Regions from separate parts of the Mumia flava genome, predicted to be linked through region 2. Evidence: riboswitches for the same ligand, from Rfam matches in the RefSeq annotation. Region 2 holds a riboswitch; each other region holds the start of a gene.
The links. Region 2 has a riboswitch for thiamine pyrophosphate ahead of CLV56_RS11005 (ECF transporter S component). Riboswitches for the same ligand answer to the same signal wherever they lie in the genome.
Positions count from the first base shown of each region.

Region 1: it holds a riboswitch for thiamine pyrophosphate, as region 2 does, so the genes downstream of both, thiM (hydroxyethylthiazole kinase) here and CLV56_RS11005 (ECF transporter S component) in region 2, are expected to answer to the same signal.
Region 3: it holds a riboswitch for thiamine pyrophosphate, as region 2 does, so the genes downstream of both, thiO (glycine oxidase ThiO) here and CLV56_RS11005 (ECF transporter S component) in region 2, are expected to answer to the same signal.

Region 1 is NZ_PGEZ01000002.1:775,490-783,090, forward strand. Features, by position in the region: gene CLV56_RS17735 (aminotransferase-like domain-containing protein) at 1-1,203, shown strand, start outside; gene CLV56_RS17740 (hypothetical protein) at 1,277-1,837, shown strand; gene CLV56_RS17745 (TenA family protein) at 2,075-2,755, opposite strand; gene thiD (bifunctional hydroxymethylpyrimidine kinase/phosphomethylpyrimidine kinase) at 2,752-3,552, opposite strand; gene thiE (thiamine phosphate synthase) at 3,549-4,196, opposite strand; gene thiM (hydroxyethylthiazole kinase) at 4,205-4,996, opposite strand; TPP riboswitch at 4,987-5,078, opposite strand; gene ilvC (ketol-acid reductoisomerase) at 5,275-6,303, opposite strand; gene ilvN (acetolactate synthase small subunit) at 6,381-6,917, opposite strand; gene CLV56_RS17775 (acetolactate synthase large subunit) at 6,914-7,601, opposite strand, start outside.
Region 2 is NZ_PGEZ01000001.1:2,314,773-2,322,373, reverse strand. Features, by position in the region: gene CLV56_RS11025 (aromatic ring-hydroxylating oxygenase subunit alpha) at 1-154, shown strand, start outside; gene CLV56_RS11020 (MaoC family dehydratase) at 241-693, opposite strand; gene CLV56_RS11015 (energy-coupling factor transporter transmembrane component T family protein) at 735-1,436, opposite strand; gene CLV56_RS11010 (ABC transporter ATP-binding protein) at 1,433-2,947, opposite strand; gene CLV56_RS11005 (ECF transporter S component) at 2,944-3,561, opposite strand; TPP riboswitch at 3,575-3,692, opposite strand; gene CLV56_RS11000 (ankyrin repeat domain-containing protein) at 3,853-4,233, opposite strand; gene CLV56_RS10995 (SGNH/GDSL hydrolase family protein) at 4,243-4,941, opposite strand; gene CLV56_RS10990 (cupin domain-containing protein) at 5,168-5,518, opposite strand; gene CLV56_RS10985 (ABC transporter permease) at 5,523-6,419, opposite strand; gene CLV56_RS10980 (ABC transporter permease) at 6,416-7,375, opposite strand; gene CLV56_RS10975 (polyamine ABC transporter substrate-binding protein) at 7,375-7,601, opposite strand, start outside.
Region 3 is NZ_PGEZ01000001.1:1,277,716-1,285,316, forward strand. Features, by position in the region: gene CLV56_RS06050 (nucleotidyltransferase family protein) at 1-167, opposite strand, end outside; gene CLV56_RS06055 (ArgE/DapE family deacylase) at 232-1,494, shown strand; gene CLV56_RS21355 (hypothetical protein) at 1,555-1,689, opposite strand; gene CLV56_RS06060 (N-acetylmuramoyl-L-alanine amidase) at 1,725-2,510, shown strand; gene CLV56_RS06065 (GNAT family N-acetyltransferase) at 2,753-3,286, shown strand; gene CLV56_RS06070 (FMN-binding negative transcriptional regulator) at 3,252-3,908, opposite strand; gene groL (chaperonin GroEL) at 4,042-5,673, opposite strand; TPP riboswitch at 5,910-6,017, shown strand; gene thiO (glycine oxidase ThiO) at 6,019-7,230, shown strand; gene thiS (sulfur carrier protein ThiS) at 7,227-7,427, shown strand; gene CLV56_RS06090 (thiazole synthase) at 7,433-7,601, shown strand, end outside.

The DNA.
Region 1 (7,601 bases), on a different contig from region 2:
CCCCGCGGTACCGCGGCGGTCGCCTGGACCGTCGCCGCGGGCCCGGCCGCCGCCGGAGTCGGACGGGCGTACGCAGCCGCGCTCGAGCGGCTGCCGGCGTACCTCCCGCACAGCGGGTACGAGACCGCGGGCGTCGCCGTGCTGCGGGAACGGATCGCGCAGCGCTACGCCGACCGGGGCCTGCCGACCGATCCCGAGCAGATCGTCGTCACGTCCGGCGCGATGGCGGCCTTGAACCTCGTCGCGAGGACGGTGATGTCCCGCGGCGAGCGGTGCGCGGTCGAGAGCCCGACGTACCCGAACGCCATCGACGCCCTGCGCCGCGACGGTGTCCGGCTGCACGGCATCGCCCACGACGGCGAGCGGCTCGACGTCGACGCCCTCGCCGCGACGCTGCGGGCGGCCCCGGTCGGGTGGGCCTACCTCATCCCCGACTTCCACAACCCCACCGGCGCGCTCGCCGACGACGAGGACCGGGCCGGGTCCGCAGCGGTCCTGCGCCGGGCGTCCGCGACCCCGATCGTCGACGAGACGATGGTCGACATCGCGCTGGGTCGGCCGGGCGCCCCGAGCGGTGGACCACGAGGCGTTGGAGCGCCAGGCAGTGGAGCGCCAGGCGGTGGTGCGCCAGAGATGCCCCTCCCGTACGCGGCGCACCACCCCGGCGCGATCACGCTCGGATCCGCGAGCAAGTCGTACTGGGGCGGCCTGCGAGTCGGGTGGATCCGCGCCCCGCACGCCCTCGTACCGCGGCTCGTCGCCGCCCGCGAGACCGGCGACCTCGGGACCCCGGTGCTGGAGCAGCTCGCGGTCGCCGAGCTCCTCGACGACCGCGAGAACGTGCTGGCGGAGCGGCTCGGCCAGGCACGGCGTGCCCGAGACGCCCTGCTCGCTGCGCTCGGCGAGTCCCCGTTCGACGGATGGCGCCCGAACCGTCCCGCCGGTGGCCTCTCGCTCTGGATTCGCCTCCCCGCCCGGGCGTCGACGCGGCTCGTGCTCGCCGCCGAGCAGCACGACCTGCTGCTCACGGCCGGGCCGCGGTTCTTCGTCGACGGCGGTGGCGAGACCGCCCTGCGGCTGCCGTACGGACCCGAGTCCGGCGAACCCGACGACGCGCTGGCCCGGCTCGCGGCGGCGTGGGAGGACGTCCGCAGCGGGCGGACCCTCCCTCCCGTCCGCCGTGCGACACCGCTCACGGCCTGACGGCGAGTCGGTCCTGCCGCACCGCGTACGCTGATGCCGCCGACCGGGGGCACCCAACCGCAGGAGAGACTTCATGAGTGACGTTGGGGTCTGGCGATCGCCGAGCCTGCGGTCGGACCTCGTCAAGGTGGCGACGCCCGCCGCGATCATGATGTGCTGCGCGGTCCTCGTCGTCGGTGGCCCGTTCTTCCCCGGCCGCGCCGACCTCGTCCTCCCGATCGGCGTCGTCGTCGTGGTGGTCGCGACCGCGCTCCGCGTGCGGCACTGGCACACGCGGTTCGGGGGCCGCGAGCTCGTCTCGAGCGTGACCGCCCTCGGCATGCGGGACCGCACCGGCAAGGAGCTCGCTTCGGTCACCTGGACCGAGGTCGACTACGTCGCCGTGATCCTTCCGAACATCGGGGTCTTCCAGCTCCTCGATCTGCTGTGGGGCGCGCCCGAGTTCGGCTGGGTCTACGTACGCACCCGGGGCCGCGGGAGTGCCGAAGCGTGGGATCTGCCGATCGCATCGAAGGGGTCCGTGGACTCCGTCGTGGGGTTCCTCCGTCACGAGGCGTGGCAGCACGGCTTGACGGTCAACGTCCTCTCGCAGTCCGAGCTGCGGCGCGCCGACTCGACGTCCGACTCGGTCTGAGCCGAGCCGACCGGCGCGGCACGTCCCGACGTACGCGCCTGCGGTCGATACTCCTGGACGCAGGCGCCTGCGTTCCGCAGCCGCAGGCGGTTCCAACGCAGGCACGTCCGCCCGCCGCGTCCCACCGGCGACGCAGATGCCTGCAGCGCGACCGGCCTGCGGTACGGAACGCAGGCACGTCCGTGGTCGTGGACCGAACGCAGGCACGTTCCGTACGGCGAACCTGGACGCCGATCGTCAGGCAGCTCCGCCGGCCTCCGGCCAGGTCTCCCCGCGCCAGGACGCGTCCCAGAACATCCACTCGAACCGCGTCGCCCGGACGTACGCCGCGAGCATCTCCGCGCGCCGCCCCGGGGCCGCCGCGGCCGCGAGCTTGTCGGTCCAGTCCTCCACCCGCGTGACCGCCGCGTCGAACGCGGGGTCGGAGTAGGTGTCGATCCACGCGCGGTACGGGTGGTCGGGGTCGGCGGCGCGCGCAGCGATGGCGCGTCCGACCTCGAGGTAGACCCGGAAGCACGGCAGGACGCCGGCGAGACCGACCTCCACCGGCGCGTACGCCGCGTCGGTCTGGAGCGTGCCCACGTAGGCGCGACAGGTCGGCGTCGGCTCCGCAGCGTCGGGCGAGTCGGGATCGATCCCGAGCGGTGCGAGGAACTGCTGGTGCAGCAGCCGTTCGGCGTCGACGGCCTCCGCGGCGGCGCGGGCCAGGTCCGCCGCGAGTGCGGGTTCGCCGGCGCGGGCCGACAGCATCGCCAGCGTCCCGGCGTACGACGCGAGGTAGTGCGCGTCGTCGAGCAGGTAGCGCGTGTAGACCTCGGTCGGCAGCGTCCCGTCGGCCAGCCCGCTGACGAACGGGTGGGCGAGGATCGCGTCGTACCAGTCCGCGACCTCGTCCCAGGCGTCGGCCGAGAAGCTCATCGTGTCCTCCAGAGGTGGTCGACGGGCCCGTGCCCGTGCCCGATCTCGAGGTCGGCGCCGGCGTCCAGCGCGCCGTCCAGGTAGTCCTTGGCGGCCCCGACGGCGTCGCGCAGCGCGAGGCCCGAGGCGATCCCGGACGCGATCGCCGACGACAGCGTGCAGCCGGTGCCGTGGGTGTTGCGGGTCGCGACCCGCGGCGACGCGTACGCCCGCACGCCCGCGGTGTCGGCGAGCACGTCGACGCTCTCGGGACCGCCGAGGTGGCCGCCCTTGACCAGTGCCGCTGCGGCACCGGCCTCGCGCAGCGCCCGGGAGGCCGCGCCCAGGTCGTCGACGCTCCGCGCCGGCGCGACCCCGGCGAGCACCGCGGCCTCGGGGACGTTCGGGGTGACGACCGTGGCCCTCGGCACGAGCCGGTCGCGGATCGCCTCGACCGCGTCCTCCGGCACGAGCCGGTCCCCCGACGTCGCCACCATCACCGGGTCGAGCACGACGGGGACGTCGGTGCCGGCGAGGACCTCGGCGACCGCGTCGACGACGTCGGCCGTGCCGAGCATGCCGATCTTGATCGCGCCGACCTCGAGGTCGTCCAGCACCGCGCGGACCTGGTCGGCCACGAACGCCGGCGGGACACCGTGGATCCCGGTCACGCCCCGGGTGTTCTGGACGGTGAGCGCGGTCAGCGCCGCTGCGCCGTACACCCCGAGCGCCGTGGCGGTCTTGAGGTCGGCCTGGATCCCGGCTCCGCCCGACGGGTCGGAGCCGGCGATCGACAGCATCACGGGCACGCTGGTCATCGCATGCTCCTCTCGTCCAGCGCGGCATCCACGACCCGGCGCAGCCCGATCGCGGCGCCGTACGGGTCGGGGGCGGCGCAGATCGCCGACACCACGCAGATCCCGTCGGCACCGGCGTCGATCACCGACGCGGCGTTGGTCGCGTCGATGCCGCCGATCGCGAGCAGCGGCACCTCGGGCGGTACGGCGTCGCGCAATCGGCGGACGCCGTCGAGCCCCCACGGCGCGGTGGTGTCGGGCTTTGTCGGCGTCGGCCAGACCGGGCTCACCGCGAGGTAGTCGGACGCGGCGAGCGCCTCGGCGTCGTCGAGCTGCGCGAGGTCGTGCAACGACCAACCGATCACGCGGTCGGGGCCGAGCGCTTCACGGGCGGCCGCCGGGTGCAGGTCGTCCGGGCCGACGTGCAGCCCGGCGCCCTCGACCGCCAGCGCGGCGTCGATGTCGTCGTTGACCACGAACGTGGTGCCGATCGGAGCGAGCCGCTCGGCCGCCTCAGCGGCCCGCCGTACGCGCTCGGCGGGCGATGCGCCCTTGAGCCGGAGCTGGATCGTCGCCGCACCGCCCAGCGCAGCCTGCTCCAGCACGTCGATCAGGTCCGAGCCTAGCGGGACGTCGCCCGAGACCAGGTAGAGCCGCAGGTCCATCGCGCGGCTCAGCGGGCCGCGACCGCGGCGGCCTCGTCGGCGCTCAGCGTCGACAGGGCGTCCAGCAGCCGCCAGCGCAGCGAGCCGGGCCCCTCGGCCTTCTCGCCGGCCTTCTCGACGGCGGCCGACAGGATCGCGAGCGCCGACGCGGACGCCTCCAGCGCGTCGTCGTGGACCGCGCAGCACGCGGCGACCAGCGCGCTCGCCGAGCAGCCCAGCGCGGTGATCATCGGCGCCCTCGGGTCACCGCCGGTGATCGTGACCGAACGGGTGCCGTCGGTGACGAGGTCGGTGGCGCCCGTCATCGCGACCACCGTGCCAAGCTTGGACGCGAGCGCCTCCGCGTCGGACCGTACGTCCTCGACCGCCGCGTCGGCGTCCACGCCGCGTCCGGCACCGGCCGAGGTGGCGATCGCCAGGATCTCGCTGGCGTTGCCGCGGATCACCGCGGGGTTGTGCTCGAGCAGCCGGTCGACCGTGTCGCGACGGAAGGTGGTGGCGCCGACCGCGACCGGGTCGAGGATCCACGGCGTCCCGTCGGCCTCGGCCTGCGCGACCGCGGCGAGCATGCCGTCGACCCACGGGTCCGACAGCGTGCCGATGTTGGCCACCACGGCGCCGGCGATCCGGGCGAACTCGCCGGACTCGTGCGCGTCGTGGACCATCGCCGGCGAGGCGCCGGCGGCGTTCAGCAGGTTGGCCGCGATGTCCATCGACACGTAGTTCGTGATGACCTGCACCAGCGGTGACGTCTCGCGCAGACGCGTGTGGACGTGGGCGACGGTGGATGGTTCGAGCATCAGTGGCTCCCTCTCGCCGGCATGACCCGGATCAGGTTCGGCGGGTGTGTTCTCAGCCCTGCGGGCACCCCGGCCATCGACTTCGCCGCCCACCCTACCGCCCGCACCACCCCGTACCCAGCCCACCCATGCGACCGCGATTCGTCGAGTTCCGGCGCGAATCGCAGGCGCAGATCCGACCGCAACTCGACGAATCGCGGTCGGGACGTACGGCGGCCCGGGCACCTGCCGTACGCAGGGGTGCCCGGGCCGTCGAGGAGGTACGGAGCCGCGTCGCGTCAGCGGGCGGCGGTGCCCTCCGTGTAGTCGTCGTCGGTGCTCTTCACCCACGCCATGAGCTGACGCAGCTCGCGGCCGGTGGCCTCGATCGGGTGCTGCTCGCTCTCCTCGCGGAACTTCTTGAACTCCGGCGCACCGGCGTCCTGATCGGCGATGAAGCGCTCAGCGAACGCGCCGCTCTTGATGTCGTCGAGGACGTCCTTCATGGTGTCCTTGACGCGGCTGTCGATGACCCGCGGGCCCGACACGTAGTCGCCGTACTCGGCGGTGTCGGAGACCGACCAGCGCTGCTTGGCGATGCCGCCCTCGTACATCAGGTCGACGATCAGCTTGAGCTCGTGGAGGCACTCGAAGTACGCGACCTCGGGCTGGTAGCCGGCCTCGGTCAGCGTCTCGAAGCCGGCCTGGACCAGCGCCGACATGCCGCCGCAGAGCACGGCCTGCTCGCCGAAGAGATCGGTCTCGGTCTCCTCGGTGAACGTGGTCTTGATGCCGCCGGCACGCAGACCGCCGATCCCCTTCGCGTACGAGAGGACGAGCGGCCAGGCGTTGCCGGTCGCGTCCTGCTCGACGGCCACGAGCACCGGGACGCCACGGCCCTCGACGTACTCGCGACGGACCAGGTGGCCCGGGCCCTTCGGGGCGATCATGCCGACGTCGACACCGGCCGGGGGCTTGATGTAGCCGAAGCGGATGTTGAAGCCGTGTCCGAAGATCAGCGCGTCGCCGTCGTTGAGGTTCGGCTCGACCGACTCGGAGTAGAGGTTCCGCTGGACGTGGTCCGGCGCCAGGATGACGATCACGTCGGCCTCGGCGGCGGCCTCGGCCGGGGTGAGGACCCGCAGACCCTCGGCCTCGGCCTTGTCGCGGCTCTTCGATCCCTCCGGCAGGCCGACGCGGACGTCGACGCCGGAGTCACGCAGCGACAGCGCGTGGGCGTGGCCCTGGCTGCCGTAGCCCAGCACGGCCACGCTCCGGCCTTGGATGACGCTCAGGTCGGCGTCGTCGTCGTAGTACAGCTCAGGCACGGGTTGGCTCCTTCTCGTTGTGCCGGTGGGTCTTCGGGTGCCGGACCGGACAGGCCGGTACGGCGGGGTGCGTCGGCTCAGGCGGTCTGGGTCGACGACGGCGTGACCGAACGCAGGGCCCGGTCGGTGATCGAGCGGCCACCACGGCCGATCGCCACGCGTCCGGACTGCGCGATCTCGCGGATGCCGAACGGCTCGAGCACCCGCAGCATCGCCGCGAGCTTGCCCGGGTCGCCGGTCGCCTCGATCGTCACGGCGTCGGGCGCGACGTCGACGACCTTGGCGCGGAACAGCTGGACGGTCTCGAGGACCTGTCCACGGGTCTGGGAGTCGGCCCGGACCTTGATCAGCATCAGCTCGCGCTCGACGGCCGACTCCGGCTCGAGCTCGACGATCTTGAGGACCTGGACGAGCTTGTTGAGCTGCTTGGTGACCTGCTCGAGCGGGAGCTCGTCGACGTTGACCACGATCGTCATCCGGGAGATCTCCGGATACTCGGTGGGGCCGACCGCCAGCGACTCGATGTTGAACCCGCGCCGCATGAACAGGCTCGACACACGAGCCAGCACACCGGGGGTGTTCTCGACCAGGACGGACAGGGTGTGGGTGCTCACAGCTCTTCCTCTCCGAAGTCGGGCGCCATGTCGCGCGCGATCTGGATCATGTCGTTGCTGACGCCGGCGGCGACCATCGGCCACACCATCGCGTCGCGGTGGACGACGAAGTCGATCACGACGGGGACGTCGTTGATGGACATCGCCTTCTCGATCACCGCGTCGAGGTCCTCGGCGCGCTCGCAGCGCAGGCCCACGCACCCGTACGCGTCGGCGAGCTTGACGAAGTCCGGGATCCGGGCGGCGTCGGGACCGGTCTGGAGGTCGGTGTTGGAGTAGCGGCCGCCGTAGAACAGCGTCTGCCACTGCCGGACCATCCCGAGCGAGGAGTTGTTGATGACCGCGACCTTGATCGGGATCCCCTCGAGGGCGCAGGTGGCCAGCTCCTGGTTGGTCATCTGGAAGCAGCCGTCGCCGTCGATCGCCCAGACCGGCTCGCCGGGTCGCGCGACCTGGGCGCCCATCGCGGCGGGCACGGAGAAGCCCATCGTGCCCATGCCGCCGGAGTTGATCCAGCGGGCCGGGCGCTCGTGGTCGAGGAAGTTCGCGGCCCACATCTGGTGCTGACCGACGCCGGCGGTGAAGGTCACCTCGGGCCCCGACAGCGCGCTGATCCGCTCGATCACCTGCTGCGGCGCGAGGCCGCCGTCCTCGGCCGGCTCGTAGCCGAGCGGGTAGCGCTCG
Region 2 (7,601 bases):
GTTCCACCGCGTCAACGTGCAGGACTTCGACGCGTGCGAGAAGACGCAGCCGTCGATGTCCTCGTCCGCGTACGCCGAGGGCGGGGTGCTCGTCCCGGCCGAGCACCACATCGGTGAGTTCCACGCCTGGGTCCGGGACGCCGTGGGCGAGTGACGCCGCCGGGGGGGCCGGGCGGGAACGGGGTCTCGATCCTCGCTCCGCTCGGCCTCGACCAGCGGGCCCCGACCAGCGGGCGCGGACTACTCCGCGAAGATCGCGAGCGTCCGCGCGACGCAGACGGGCTTCTCGACGCCCTCCGCCTCGACGGTGAAGTCGACGGCGACGCGCTGGCCGAACGCGGCCGGGACGATCTCGGCGAGCGTCGCGCGACCGCGGACCCGGCTGCCGACCGGGAGCGGCGCGGGGAAGCGGACCTTCTCGCTGCCGTAGTTGACGCCCATCTTCACGCTCTCGACCGTGTAGATCTCGGCACCGAGCATCGGGATCAGCGAGACCGTGAGGTAGCCGTGCGCGATCGTCGTGCCGAACGGGCCCTTCGCGGCCTTCTCCGGGTCGACGTGGATCCACTGGTGGTCGCCGGTGGCGTCGGCGAACAGGTTGACCTGCTCCTGCGTCACCTCGTGCCAGTCACTGACGCCGAGCTCCTCGCCGACCAGCGTGGACAGCTCCTCCAGGTTCTTCACGGTGCGCATCGGGTCTCCTTCGTCGCTAAGCGCTTGCTTAGTCGGGAATCCTAGTACCCCCCGAGACGCAGCGCGTACGGCAGCACCGCCAGCGCCACCCCGAGCCCGAGCAGAACCGTGTCGCCCCGCATCCAGCGCACCGGTTCCGCCCAGGTCCGCTCGTGGGCCGTCGCGAACCCGCGCGCGTCCATCGCCGTCGCCATCCGGCCCGCGTCCCGCAGCGCGGAGACGAGCAGCGCGAACGCGAGCGCGGCCCCGTGCCGCGCGGACGACAGCGGGTTCGCCGTCGGGCCGAACCCCCGCGCCCGCCTGGCGCGATCCAGCTGGATCCAGGTCTCCCGGAGCAGCGCGAACCGCTGCAGCGCCGCCGCGAACGCCACCGCGAACCGCGGCGGCACTCTCAGCCGCTGCCCCAGCTCGTCGGCCAGCCGCGGCGGGTCGAGGAACGCGGCGAGCACGGCGCCCGGGAGCGCGAGCACGACGATCCGCAGACCGGCGGTCAGCGCCACCTCGAGGTCGTGGCCACCCAGCAGCCAGGTCGACCACGTGACCGACGCCGACGCCACCGCCACGGCGAGGAACCGCACGAGCGCGAACCGCAGCGACGGCACGCAGAACGCCCCGACCACCGCGTACGCCCCGAGCGTCACGAGCCCGGTCGCAAGGTCGCGGACCGCGAGCGACGCGACGATCGCGAGCGACCCGGCGGCCAGCAGGGCCAGCGGGTTCGCCTCCCGCACGACCGCCCTCACGGCGCCCCCTCCCCTTCGCGCTGTGTGACCGCAGCCCCGTTCTCGACGGCAGATTCCGGGGCTGGGGTCACAGAGCGCGAAGGGAGTGCCACGCGGTGGTCGGTCAGGGCGATCAGGACGGCGTCATGGGTGGCGGCGGCGACGGCGGCGCCGGCGTCCGCGGCGCCGCGCATCCAGCCGGCGACCGCCGCCCAGGTCCGGCGGTCCTGGCCCACGGTCGGCTCGTCGAGCAGCGCGACGGCAGGCCGGTGAGCCAGCGCGGCCGCCAGCGCGAGCCGTCGCTGCTCCCCGCCGGACAGGCGGTACGGGTGGGCGTCCGCGTGCTGGGTCAGGCCGAGGTGGTCCAGCACCGCGTCGACGTCGACCGTGACGCCGAGCCGCCCCCCGGTCGCCGCGACCTCGTCACGCACCCGGGTCGTGAGGAAGCCGTGCTCCGGGTTCTGCGGGACCCATCCGAGCAGCCGGGCGAGATCGCGTGACCGCGTGCGGTGCAGCGGCTTGCGCGTCGGCGCGTGCACCCGACCGGAGGTCGGCGCGAGCAGCCCACCGAAGGCGGCGAGGAGCGTCGACTTCCCCGCCCCGCTCGGACCGGTGAACGCGGTCACCGCTGCGGGATCCACCTCCGTGTCGATCGCATGCAGGGCGGGCGTGAGGGTGGTGCCGCGCATCGTCACCCGGCGCAGGTCGACGCCGAGGCCCTCGGCGCGCAGCGTCGGAACCGGCCCGTCGGGCGCCACCAGAACGGACGGCGGGAGCACCGGCTCCGGCACGACGGCCCCCGGCATCCACACCCCTGCCGCCGCGAGCTCGTCGCGCATCGTCGACGCGAACCCCTCCGGGTCGGCGTCCCGCACGACTGCGCCGTGGGCATCGAGGACCACGACCCGGTCGACGTGGGCGAGCCACGGCTCGATCCGGTGCTCGACCACGACCAGCCCCGCCCCCGTACGGTCGAGCGCCTCGAGGACGCAGGCCCGGACGGCGACCGCGTTGGGCTCGTCGAGCATCGACGTCGGCTCGTCGAGGAGGAGCAGGTCGGGCTCGCACGCGAGCACACCGGCCAGCGCGAGCCGCTGCTGCTCGCCACCGGACAACGCAGCGGTGGGGTGCCCCGGCCCGTACGGGAGCCGGACCGCGGCGAGCGCGTCGGCGACCCGGCGCGGCATGGGGTCCCGGGGCAGCCGTGCGTTCTCGAGCCCGAACGCGACGTCGCGCCCGATCCGCTCGGCGACGACGGCGTCACCGGGATTCTGCAGGAGCATCCCGGTCCGGCCGCCCACGGCGACCTCGCCCGTACGCTCGCCGAGGCCCGCGCTCTCGAGCACGCCCGCGAGCGCCCGCAGCACGGTCGACTTCCCCGCGCCCGACGGACCGGCGAGCAGGACCCGCTCCCCTGGCGCGACGTCGAGGTCGAGTCCGTCCAGGACCGGTGTCGTACGCCCGAGCGGTCGCCAGGTCAGGTCCCGGATCCGTGCGGCTCCGGTCTCGACCGTGGCCGCGGTCGTCGTCATCGCGCGGCGGTCGACTGCGCCGGCGCACCGGCCCGGTCGTGGTACTCGCGGCCCGCACCGAAGGCGTCCAGCGCCCCGGTGGCTGCGAGCGCGCGGACCAGCAGCCACCCGCCGAGCCCGGCGATCACGGCGCCCGACGCCATGAACAGCCCGCCGTAGACGAGCCGGTAGCCGACGCTCCAGTCGGCCCAGTACACGTTCCACTCGTACGCGACCGCGAACAGCGCGGATCCGGCCCCCGACAGCGCCGCCGCGACGACGCCCCAGCGCCGCCACATCAGCAGCGCGAACACGACCTCGGCGCCGAGGCCCTGCACGATCCCGGACATGATCGAGCTCATCCCCCACTGGTTGCCCAGCATCAGCGCGACGACGGCGGCGATCACCTCCGTGGAGAACGCGGCGCCGGGGCGGCGTACGACGAGGCCGCCGATCACACCGCCGAGCAGCCACGGTCCGGAGATCGCGCCGATGCTCGGCGGGAACGCGAAGAAGGACGCGGTGCTGACCACCGCGTACAGCTGGTTCCAGCCCCAGAAGATCACGCCGACCGCGACGCCGAGCATCGCGACGGTGACGAGATCGATCGTCCGATAACGGAACAGATCAGACATGCGGGTACGGCTGGCTGAGGCCATGATGACTCCCTTCGCCGGTGCTAACCGGTGCAGGTTCGGAGGGTCTGCGGCTCGTCCGCACTCTCAGCGCGCCGTGCCTCGGCACGCGCGCTCCCCTGTCGTTCGCCGTGAAGCCTAGCGCGTCCCGACCGCCGCCGGGAACGGCCGCCGCCCCTCCGCCGGTCGAGACCCGTCCCCCCGCCGGTCGAGACCCGTCCCTCCGCCGGTCGAGGCGGAGCGGAGCGACGATCGAGACCCTCGGCGTTCGACGTCGGCGCCCGGCTTCGGTCAGCTCAGCAGGGACTCGCGGCCGAACATCGCCGCCGCCACCCGCGCCGAGGGCGTCCCGACGTCGGGGTCGGCCCCGGCGCCGACGAGGATCGAGACCACCAGGTCCTCGCCCTTGAAGATCGCCCCGGCCAGCGGGCTCTGCCCCTGGTCGTTGAGCTGGTTGACGTCCGCTCCGGCGTCGGCCAGGCGCTGCACGAGGTCGGCGTGACCGTGGTACGCGGCCAGCATCAGCAGCGTGTTGCCGCTGGGATCGGTGAGGCCGACCGGCACGCCGGCCTCGACGTAGGCGAGCAGGCGATCGGTCTCGCCCTCGCGCGCCAGGTCGAACATCTGGTGCGCGAGCTCGACGACCTCGGGGTCCGGCTCGCTGCTTCCCATACGAGGACGTTACCCGGCCAGACCCGCGATCCGCGTGGCGACGGCCTCACCGAACGCACGGTGCCCGTCCGTCGTGAGGTGCAGCCCGTCGGACAGGTACGGCAGGTCGAGGTCGCGCGTCGAGACGTACGCGACGCCGTGGTCGCCCGTCAGCACCGCCAGCTCGGTGTCGACCCAGGCTGCGCCTGCGGCCCGAGCCGGAGCGGCGGCGGGGCCGACCACGACGACATCGAGTCCGTCGAGCGGCGCGAGCACCCGCTCGAACCCCGCACGCAGGTCGGCGACCGACTGATCCACGTCGTTGAGCCCACCCTCGAGCACGACCAGGTCGGCCCCGCCCTCGACGGCACGCTCGACCCGCGCTGCGAACGACGCTCCGCGGCACGGGCTCGCCGCCGCGCTGAACCCCGACCCGGAGAACGCGTCCACGTGCACGCGTCCCTCGAGCCGTGACGTCCAGGCCTGCGACGGATCGCGCAGACCGAGCCCCGCGGACCACGAGTCCCCGACGACGACGATCCGCGGTCCGGTGCCCGTCGGAGGCTCTGCGCGGCGCGCTGCCGCTCCGGCCGCGAACGTCTCGCAGCGCCGTACGTCCGCACCGACCGCCTCGTCGGCGAGCCGGGTGGAGGCGACGAGAGCGGTGAGCAGGATGCACAGCGACAGCACGCCGAACCTCAGTGCGAGGCGGCGCGGGAACGTGATCACAGCGCCATGGTCGCTCGTGCGTCACGCCGACCCCAGGGATTCGGACATCCGATGCCGAACCGTGACTCCGCGTCTCGATCCTCGCTCCGCTCGGCCTCGACGAACGACCGGTCTGACTCCGCGTCTCGATCCTCGCTCCGCTCGGCCTCGACGAACCGGGGCCGCCGTTGGTCGAGGCGCGAGCGCAGCGAGCGATCGAGACCCCGCCAGCCGGCTACGGAAACCGTCAGACCACGTAGATCTTGCGCAGGCGGTCGCGGATCTCCCAGACCGTACGCTCGCCGGCGCGCAGCCGGACCGCGATGCCGGGACCGAGCTCCAGCACGGCCCCGTCCTCGAACGTCACCGTGCCCGAGCCCGACAGCACCACGAAGATCTCGTCGGCCTCGGTGTCGCGCACCGTGCCCTCGGTGATCTCCCAGATCCCCACCTCGATCCCGCCGAGCTCGGCGAGCCCCGCCGAAGCGGTCGCCGGCGCACCGGCGACCACGTCGGACGGGTCGAGCTCGTCGGACTCGAGCGGGTGGCTGCGGACGTCGGGCGACAGCACACGCGGAACAGCAGACTCGGTGCTCATCGACTCACCCGCCCGTGAACGTGCGGGCCACGGCCGCGTTGTCGTCGCCGGATCGGCGCAGCACGAGCCACACCACCGTGAGCGCTACCAGCGTCAGCAGCAGCATCACGGTGGACAGCGCCGCGATCTCGGGCCGCAGCCCGGTCTTCAGGGAGCCCAGCACGTAGACCGGCCACGGCGTGTAGCCGGGGACCTGCACGAACGACGCCACGATCGTGTTGTCCATGCTCAGCGTGAAGGCGAGCAGCGCACCGGCGAAGATGCCGGGGCCGGCCTGCGGGAGGGTGATCTGGCGGAACCGGTTCCACGGCGTCGCGTACAGGTCGGCCGCGGCCTCCTCCACCTGGTCGTCCATCCCCTGCATCCGCGCCCGCACGATGAACGTGACGACCGCGATCGCGAGCGACGTGTGGACGATCACGAGGCGGACCATGCCGTTGTTCACCGGACCGATGCCGACGTCCGTGCCCAGGGTGACGAGCCACGGCAGGATCGAGATGCCGTCGATGATCTCCGGGGTGATCAGCGTCAGAGCGAGCAGCGCGGTCAGCAGGGCTGCCCAGCGCGCCTTCGCCCCCGCACGCGCCAGCGCCACACCGCCGATCGTGCCGAGGACCGTCGCCACCAGCGACGCCAGCACGCCTGCGACCAGCGAGGTGATCACCGCGTCGATCATCACCGGGTTGTCGACCGCGGACTGGTACGCGTCGAAGCCGAAGCCCTTCCACGCACCCAGCAGCCGTCCGGTGTTGAACGAGTAGCCGACGATCACGAGGATCGGCAGGAACAGGAACCCGAAGACCGCGATCCCGAACAGGTTCAGGCCCAGCTTCGCCGGGTCGTGCCGCCGGGGCCGCCGCGCGGGCGCAGGCGCCGTCGTCTCCGCCGTGGTGGTGCTCATCGTGCCCCCTCCAGGTCGAGGTGTCGCGCTCGTCGCAGCAGCGCCCGTACGGCCAGGAACACCAGGCCGACCACGACGACCGTCAGCAGCACGAACGCCATCAGGGTGAACGCCATCGCCGAGCCGAGCGCCCAGTCCTGCGCGGTGTTGAACTGGCGGGCGATCATCTGACCGACCATCGTGCCGCGCGAGCCGCCCAGCACCGACGCCGTCAGGTAGTCACCCATCAGCGGGATGAACACCAGCAGCGCACCGGCGGCGATGCCCGGCAGCGCCGACGGCAGCGTGACCGCGCCGAAGGTGCGCCAGCGTCCCGCGCCGAGGTCACGGCTCGCCTCGCGCTGGGCGGGGTCGAGCCGCTCGAAGACGACGTAGAGCGGCAGGATCATCAGCGGCAGGTAGTTGTAGACCACCCCGAGCTGGACGGCGGCGCTCGTGTAGAGGACGTCGAGCGGGCCGGACAGGATCCCGACCTTCTGCAGCCCGTGGGAGAGGAAGCCCTCGGGCGACAGGATGATCTGCCAGCCGAGCGTGCGGACCAGGAAGTTCGTCCAGAACGGCACGAGGACGAGGGCCAGCAGCAGCGGGCGCCACCGCGGGTCGACCTTGACGCCCATCCAGTAGGCGAACGGTACGCCGATCACCGCGCACAGCGTGGTGCCGATCGCGGCGATCCGCAGCGTGTCCCAGAAGGTCGACATGAAGACCGGGTCGGTGACCTCGCGGTAGCGGTCGAACGACGGTGCGTCCGTCGCGACCGAGGTGAACAGGTCCGGCTTGTAGCCGAACGAGTACCAGAACACGAGCGCCAGCGGCGTCAGGATGAAGAAGACCAGCCAGAACCACACCGGCAGCGACAGCCAGCCGGAGCCGCCGCCCGGTCGGCGGGACCGCCGGCGGGTGCGGGTGACGGGGGCCGAGGCGGGTGCGTCGGGGGTCTGCGTCGTGGCGCTCATCAGGCCGCCGCCTGCATGCGCTGGAGGATGTCGGTGAGACGGTCCTGGGCGTCGGTGAGCTCCGCGGCCGTGAGCCGCTCGGTCACCTCGGTCGGCGGGAAGATCATGTCGGTCAGCTCCAGCTCCCACTCCTCGGCCTTCGCCTCGAGCCCGGCGACGCCGGTCGGGTAGCCGTTCCAGTCCAGCTCCCGCATCGAGACCTTGGGGTCGAGCATGTAGTTGATGA
Region 3 (7,601 bases), 1.0 Mb from region 2:
CCGAGCACGACCACGACCTCCTCGCAGCCGCCGCCGCGCAGCACGTCGACGCCGCGGCGGACCCACGGCGTCCCGTCCGCGGCTCGGACGAGCGCCTTCGGTCGGCCCATCCGCCGACCCGCGCCGGCGGCGAGCAGCACGCCGACCGCACGCACCTGTCGGGTCATGCCCATGATCGTGCCACGGCCCACCGGTGGTGCCTGCGCGGCGCAGGTGTCGCACACTGATCGGGTGACCGAACGACCCGACCCCGCCGAGGTGCTCGCCCACCTCGACCCCGACCTGGTCGCCGCCGACCTCGCGGCGCTGGTCGCGCTCGCGCCCGTCGACGGGACCCCCGGCGAGGTGGCCGCGAGCCACTGGTGCGCCGACCGTCTCACAGAGCTGGGCGCAGCCGTCGACCACTGGGAGGTGGACCTGCCCGAGGTGCGCCAGGAGCCCGACTTCCCCGGCATGGAGGTCGAACGTGCCGAGGCGTGGGGCACCGTCGGTGTGCTGGGCCCGACCGAGACCATCCCCGCGCTGGCGCTCAACGGGCACGTCGACGTCGTGCCGCCCGGTGACCATGCCCTGTGGGCCGACCACGACCCGTTCACGCTCCGCGAGCACGACGGGCGGTGGTACGGACGCGGGACCTGCGACATGCTCGGCGGCGTCGCCGCGATCCTCGGCGCGGCGCACGCGATCCGTGCGTCCGGGATCGACCTCCAGCGGGGGCTCGCCCTGCACACCGTCACCGGCGAGGAGGACGGTGGCCTCGGGACGTACGCGACCCTCCGTCGCGGCCACACCGCCGACGCGTGCGTGATCGCGGAGCCGACAGCGGACAAGGTCGTCACCGACAACGCCGGCTCGCTGACGTTCCGTCTCGTCGTGCGGGGGCGCGCCACGCACGGCTCGATGCGCACGAGCGGGATCAGCGCGCTGGACGCTCTCGACGTCGTGCGGGACGCTCTGCGCGACCTGGAGACGAAGCGCAACGCCGAGATCCCCGACCGGTTCGCGCACCTGATGCTGCCGTGGCCGCTCTCGATCGGAACGATCTACGCCGGCGACTGGGCGAGCACCGTGCCCGACCTCTGCATCGTGGAGGGGCGGTACGGCGTGCGGCCGGGCGAGTCGGTCGCGTCCGCGCGAGCCGAGCTGGTCGCGGCCGTGAACGCCGCGTGCTTCGAGGACCTCTGGTTGCGCGACCACCCGGTCGAGGTCACCTGGCCCGGCGGCGTGTTCGCGCCCGGCCGGCTGCCCGACGACCACGCGCTGCTCGAGGTCGTGCAGGACGCTGCCGTCGCCGCCGGCGCACCCCACCCACCGGCGGTCGGGGCGCCGTACGGGTCTGACCTGCGGCTCTACAGCGCCACGGGCGTCCCGACCGTCCAGTACGGGCCGGGCGACATCCTGCACGCGCACGCGGTCAACGAGTCGGTCGCGATCGACGAGGTGATGCGCTGCGCCGGCGCGTACGTGCTGACCGCGCTCGCCCACTGCACGTAGCGTCGGCCGGTCTGCGCAGGGCTGGGCGCCCTGACGCTGTGCCGGGTCAGGAGGCGCCGCTCAGCGCTCGCCCTTGCGGCGGCCGAGCATCCGGCGGACCCGGGCCTCGTCCTGCCCGAGCACCTTGGCCATGATCTGGACACGGAAGAACCAGATCACGGCGAGCACGACGACGATCAGGAGCAGGTACTTCATGGCTCCACCCTACGGGGCGAGGTTAGCCTCGTGGGGTGGACCGTCGACGGATCGCGCTGCTCGCGGCCGCGAGCCTGCTCGTGGCCGTGCCGACGAGCGCGGAGGCACGCCCGGTCGCGGGCGGCGGCGTGGACCCCGACGCGCGCGCCGGACCGCTCGCCGGACGGGTGATCGTGATCGACCCCGGCCACCAGCTCGGCAACGCGCGCCACCCGGCCCAGATCAACCAGCTCGTCCCCGCCGGAGGGTTTCGCAAGGCCTGCAACACCACCGGGACAGCCACGAACGCAGGTTGGCCCGAGGCGACGTTCGTGTTCCGGGTCGCGAAGCGGCTGCGCGCTCGGCTGCGCGACCTGGGCGCACGCGTCGTGATGACCCGAACCCGCAACAGCCTGAAGCTGTGGGGTCCGTGCGTCGACGTCCGGGGCAAGCTCGGCAACCGCGGCTTCCGCGGCCGTGCACGCCCGGCCGACGCCAAGGTCAGCATCCACGCCGACGGGTCGACGAGCGGCGGACGCGGGTTCCACGTGATCGTCTCGACCAAGCGGCACCGTGCCTCCGGCACCGTCGGGTTCGGACGTGACGTCCGGCGGGCGCTGGCGCAGCGCGGGTTCCGGAAGGCGAACTACATCGCGGGCGGGGACGGCTTCGACATCAGGGGCGACCTCGCGACCCTCAACCTCAGCCGGATCCCGACCGTCATGGTCGAGCTCGGCAACATGCGCAACCGCCGCGAGGCGAAGGTGATGCACAGCAAGCGTGGCCAGAAGCGGTACGCCCGTGCCCTCGCCGCCGGCGTCCGACGGTCGCTGCTGGGCTGAGGCGGCTTCGGGCTGTCGGCCGTACGGCGAGGCTCGCGCGGCGCCCGCGCAGCGCGACGACGTGGAGGGTCGTTCTCATTCTCGCGCACACCGTGCGCGCACGGTGTGCGCGAGAATGAGCCGACGGCGGCCACAACCGTGTGGGACTACCTCCGGCCACGACCGTCGGCGGGACGACGAGGCGACGGTCGCAGGCGGCCTCGTGACCCGCGCGCGCCGAGCGACGCACCTACGCTCGGTCTGTGCAGCTCCAGACTCGGGCGACCAAGGACCTCGGTGGCTCCGCGCTGCGCCAGATCCGCGCATTCCTCGTCCGCAGCTTCGACGGCGATCTCGGCGCCGAGGACTGGGAGCACACCCTCGGTGGCACCCACGTGCTCGCGTACCGCTCGGGCGTGCTCCTCGGGCACGCGTCCGTCGTCACCCGGACGCTCTGGATCGGCACCCGCTCGTACGCCACCGGGTACGTCGAGGGTGTGGCGGTGGCGGCGACGCGGCGCCGGCGCGGCCTCGGGACCGCACTCATGGGCGAGGTCGCCCGCCTGATCGAGGACGGCTACGACCTCGGCGCGCTCGCGTCGACCGATCTGGCTCTGCCGTTCTACGGCGCCGCCGGGTGGATCCCGTGGCGCGGGCCGACGTCCGTGGTGCGGCCCGACGGCTCGGCGGTGCGGACGCCGGAGGACGACGGGTCGGTGTTCGTCCTGCCCTGTGGCCACGTCCTGGACGCGAGCGCGCCCATCAGCTGCGACTGGCGTCGCGGTGACGTGTGGTGAGCCCGGCCGCCATCGCGTCGGCGACCTCGGCGGCGGCGGCCGCGCTCTCGCCGCGCAGCCCCTCCACGACGCCGCGACGGTCTGCTTCGGAGCGGTTCTGACTCAGCTTCGCCTTCGCCTCGACGGCGTCGACCTGGATCTCGACCCCGACGATCGCCCGCAGCTGCTGGTCGACGAACGCGTCCGGCGCGTCGGTCACGTCCCACACGGGCGTACGGGTGCTCTCGTGGTGCCGGGTGAGCCGCGTGACGGCGTCGCGGACCCAGTCGGGGTCGTCGTGGACCCTCACGGTGCCGCGCAGGTGGACGGCCGAGTAGTTCCAGGTCGGGACCACGCGGCCGTGCTCGCGCTTCGTCGCATACCAGGACGGCGACACGTACGCCTGAGGACCGTTCACGACCATCAGCGCCGCGGCGTCGTCCACGATCGTGCGCCAGTGCGCGTTGGCCCTCGCCATGTGGGCGACGACCCGGGACTCCTCACGCAGCCACAGCACCGGCAGCAGCGTCGACTGCGGACGACCGTCCGCGTCGACGGTGACCAGGTCCCCGGCGCCCACGGCCGCGACCAGGGCATCGATCTCGGCCGCATCGTCCAGCGCGTTCGGGCGGGGCACGTACATGCGACCACGGTACGCGGCGGGACGGACGGGGCAGGGCCGGCAGGGGAGGGCCGGACGCGACGGAGCCCCGTCGATCCGTGAGGACCGGCGGGGCTCCGTGCTGCGAGCGTGCGCTCGGGTTCCGATCAGGCGATCAGAAGCCCATGCCGCCCATGTCGCCCATGCCGCCGTCCGGCATCGCCGGAGCAGCCTTCTCGGGCTTGTCGGCGACGACGGCCTCGGTGGTGAGGAACAGCGCCGCGATCGACGCGGCGTTCTGCAGCGCCGAGCGGGTCACCTTGGCCGGGTCGAGGATGCCCTCGGCGATCAGGTCGACGTACTCGCCGGTGGCCGCGTTGAGACCGTGGCCGGCCGCGAGACCGGACACCTTCTCCGCCACGACGCCGCCCTCGAGGCCCGCGTTGACCGCGATCTGCTTCAGCGGGGCCGAGGCCGCCGCCTTCACGATCTGGGCACCGGTGGCCTCGTCGCCCTCGAGCTCCAGCTTCTCGAACGCCGCGGCGGTCGCCTGGACGAGCGCCACGCCGCCACCGGCGACGATGCCCTCCTCGACGGCGGCCTTCGCGTTGCGAACGGCGTCCTCGATGCGGTGCTTGCGCTCCTTGAGCTCGACCTCGGTGGCCGCGCCGACCTTGATGACGGCCACGCCGCCGGCCAGCTTGGCGAGGCGCTCCTGGAGCTTCTCGCGGTCGTAGTCCGAGTCGGAGTTCTCGATCTCGGCACGGATCTGGTTGACGCGACCGGCGATCTGGTCGTCCGAGCCGGCGCCGTCGACGATCGTGGTCTCGTCCTTGGTCACGACGACCTTGCGGGCCGTGCCGAGCAGCGACAGGTCGGCGTTCTCGAGCTTGAGACCGACCTCCTCGCTGATCACCTCGCCACCGGTGAGGATGGCGATGTCGGCCAGCATGGCCTTGCGGCGGTCACCGAAGCCCGGAGCCTTGACGGCGACGGACTTGAACGTGCCCTTGACCTTGTTGACGACCAGGGTGGCCAGCGCCTCGCCCTCGATGTCCTCGGCGATGATCAGCAGCGGCTTGCCCGACTGCATGACCTTCTCCAGGACCGGGACCATGTCCTTCACGCTGGAGATCTTGGAGTTGACGATGAGGATGTAGGGATCCTCGAGCACCGCCTCCATGCGCTCCGGGTCGGTGTAGAAGTACTGCGAGATGTAGCCCTTGTCGAAGCGCATGCCCTCGGTGAGCTCGAGCTCGAGCCCGAAGGTGTTGCTCTCCTCGACGGTGATGACGCCTTCCTTGCCGACCTTGTCCATCGCCTCGGCGATGATCTCGCCGACGCCGGTGTCAGCAGCGGAGATCGCGGCCGTCGAAGCAATCTGCTCCTTGGTCTCGATGTCCTTGGCCATCCCGAGCAGCTGACCGCTGATCGCCTCGACGGCCTGCTCGATGCCGCGCTTCAGCGCGATCGGGTTGGCGCCGGCGGCGACGTTGCGCAGGCCCTCACGGACCAGCGCCTGCGCCAGGACGGTCGCCGTGGTCGTGCCGTCGCCCGCGACGTCGTCGGTCTTCTTCGCGACCTCCTTGACGAGCTCGGCACCGATCTTCTCGTACGGGTCCTCGAGCTCGATCTCCTTGGCGATGCTCACGCCGTCGTTGGTGATCGTGGGGGCGCCCCACTTCTTCTCGAGCACGACGTTGCGGCCCTTGGGGCCGAGGGTCACCTTGACGGCGTCGGCGAGGGTGTTCATCCCGCGCTCGAGGCCGCGCCGGGCTTCCTCGTTGAATGCAATGGTCTTCGGCATGTCTCCCGCGATTCCTCCGCGTAGAGGTGGATGGGCCAGGCGATGCCCGCGACGGACGGCCCGCGTCCGCGACGATCCCTTCTCGCCGCGACCTTCGAGCCTCATCGGTCTGACCCGATTCGTACCTAGCACTCGTACGAGACGAGTGCTAAGTCCAGTTTTAGCACTCGGACCTGACGAGTGCAAAGGTGGGCCGTCCGGGTTTGACCCGGCACGCCTCGCCTTCCTAGGGTGCCTCACGTCCACGCGGGAGCCCAGGCACGGGCTGAGAGGGGGCTGACGCCGCCCCGACCGCCGAACCTGATCCGGGTCATGCCGGCGAAGGGAGTCGGAGTGTCGCCGTCGGTGTCCCCCACCCAGGCGGGTTCTCGCCCGCGCTCACCCGCCGGGCGCAGCCGTACGTCGGTCGCGGTGGTGGGCGCCGGGATCGTCGGGCTGTCGTGCGCCTGGCGGCTGGCCGAGCACGGGCACGACGTGACGATGTTCGACCCCGCACCCGGGCAGGGCGCGTCCTGGGCCGCGGCCGGGATGCTCGCGCCGGGGGGCGAGGCGTGGTTCGGCGAGGAGGCGCTGCTGGCGCTCGGGACGAGCTCGCTCCGGCGGTGGCCGCGGTTCGCCGCCGACCTGGGGAGGACGAGCGGGCAGGATCCCGAGCTTCGTCGAGCAGGGACGCTGCTCGCGGCCGCCACCGGCGACGACGCCTCGGACGTGGAGCGGTCGGTCGCGCTGATGCGGCGGCACGGGATCGCGGTCGAGCCGGTCGGGCGGCGCGAGCTCCGGCGGCGCGAGGGCGCGCTCCACCCGGCACTCCACGGCGCGTACGCGGTGCCGGGTGACCACAGCGTCGACAACCGGCGCCTCACCGCCGCACTCCGTGAGGCGGTCCGAGCACGCGGCGTCGAGCTGGTCGCCGACCACGCCGACGTGGTCACCACGGACGGCACGGCGGAGGGGGTCAGGACCCGTTCCGACGGGCGTACGCATCGCGCCGACGTGGTCGTCGCCGCGGGTGGGGCGCGGCTGCGTGAGACGACCGGGGTGCCGCCCGCCCTCGCAGACGCGGTCCGGCCCGTGAAGGGTCAGATCCTGCGGGTACGGGGCGGCGCGGGACTGCTGAAGCACACCGTCCGGGCGCTCGTGCGCGGCACGGGCGTGTACCTGGTCCCGCGCGACGACGGCGAGATCGTCGTCGGCGCGACGACCGAGGAGGTCGGGTACGACGAGGACGTGACCGTGGAGGCGGTCCACGACCTGCTGCGGGTCGCGGTCCAGGTCGTCCCCGAGCTGCGGGGCTGCCGCTTCACCGACGCGGTCGCGCGGCTGCGACCGGGGACGCCGGACAACCTTCCGCTCGTCGGACCGGCCGACGTGCACGGACTGCTCGTCGCGACCGGCCACTACCGCTCCGGCGTCCTCCTCGCGCCCCTGACGGCCGACGCGATCGTCGCGCACGTCGAGGGGCGACCCGATCCGATGCCCGAAGCCGACCCGCGGCGCATCGCCCGGCGCACGGCCGCCAGCCCTACCCCCAGTCCCGCAACCCGAGGAGAACGATGAGCGTCCAGGTCAACGGCGAGGACCGCGACCTCGCCACCCCGATCACCGTGGCCGACCTTCTGGTCGCGCTCGCGCTGCCGCGCCGTGACGTCGCGGTCGCCGTCGACGGAGCGGTCGTGCCACGGTCGACGTGGGAGTCCGCGATCGTCGACGAGGAGTCCGAGGTCGAGGTCGTCACCGCGGTCCAGGGCGGGTGAGCGCGATGTCCGACGACCTCGAGATCGCCGGCGCCTCGCTGCGCAGCCGGTTGTTCCTCGGCACGGGCGGGATCGCGTCGCCGAGCGTCCTCGCCGCCTGCCTCGCCGCCAGCGCCACCGACCTCGTCACGGTCGCGATCCGCAGGGTCGGTCCCGACTCGCCAGGATCGATCC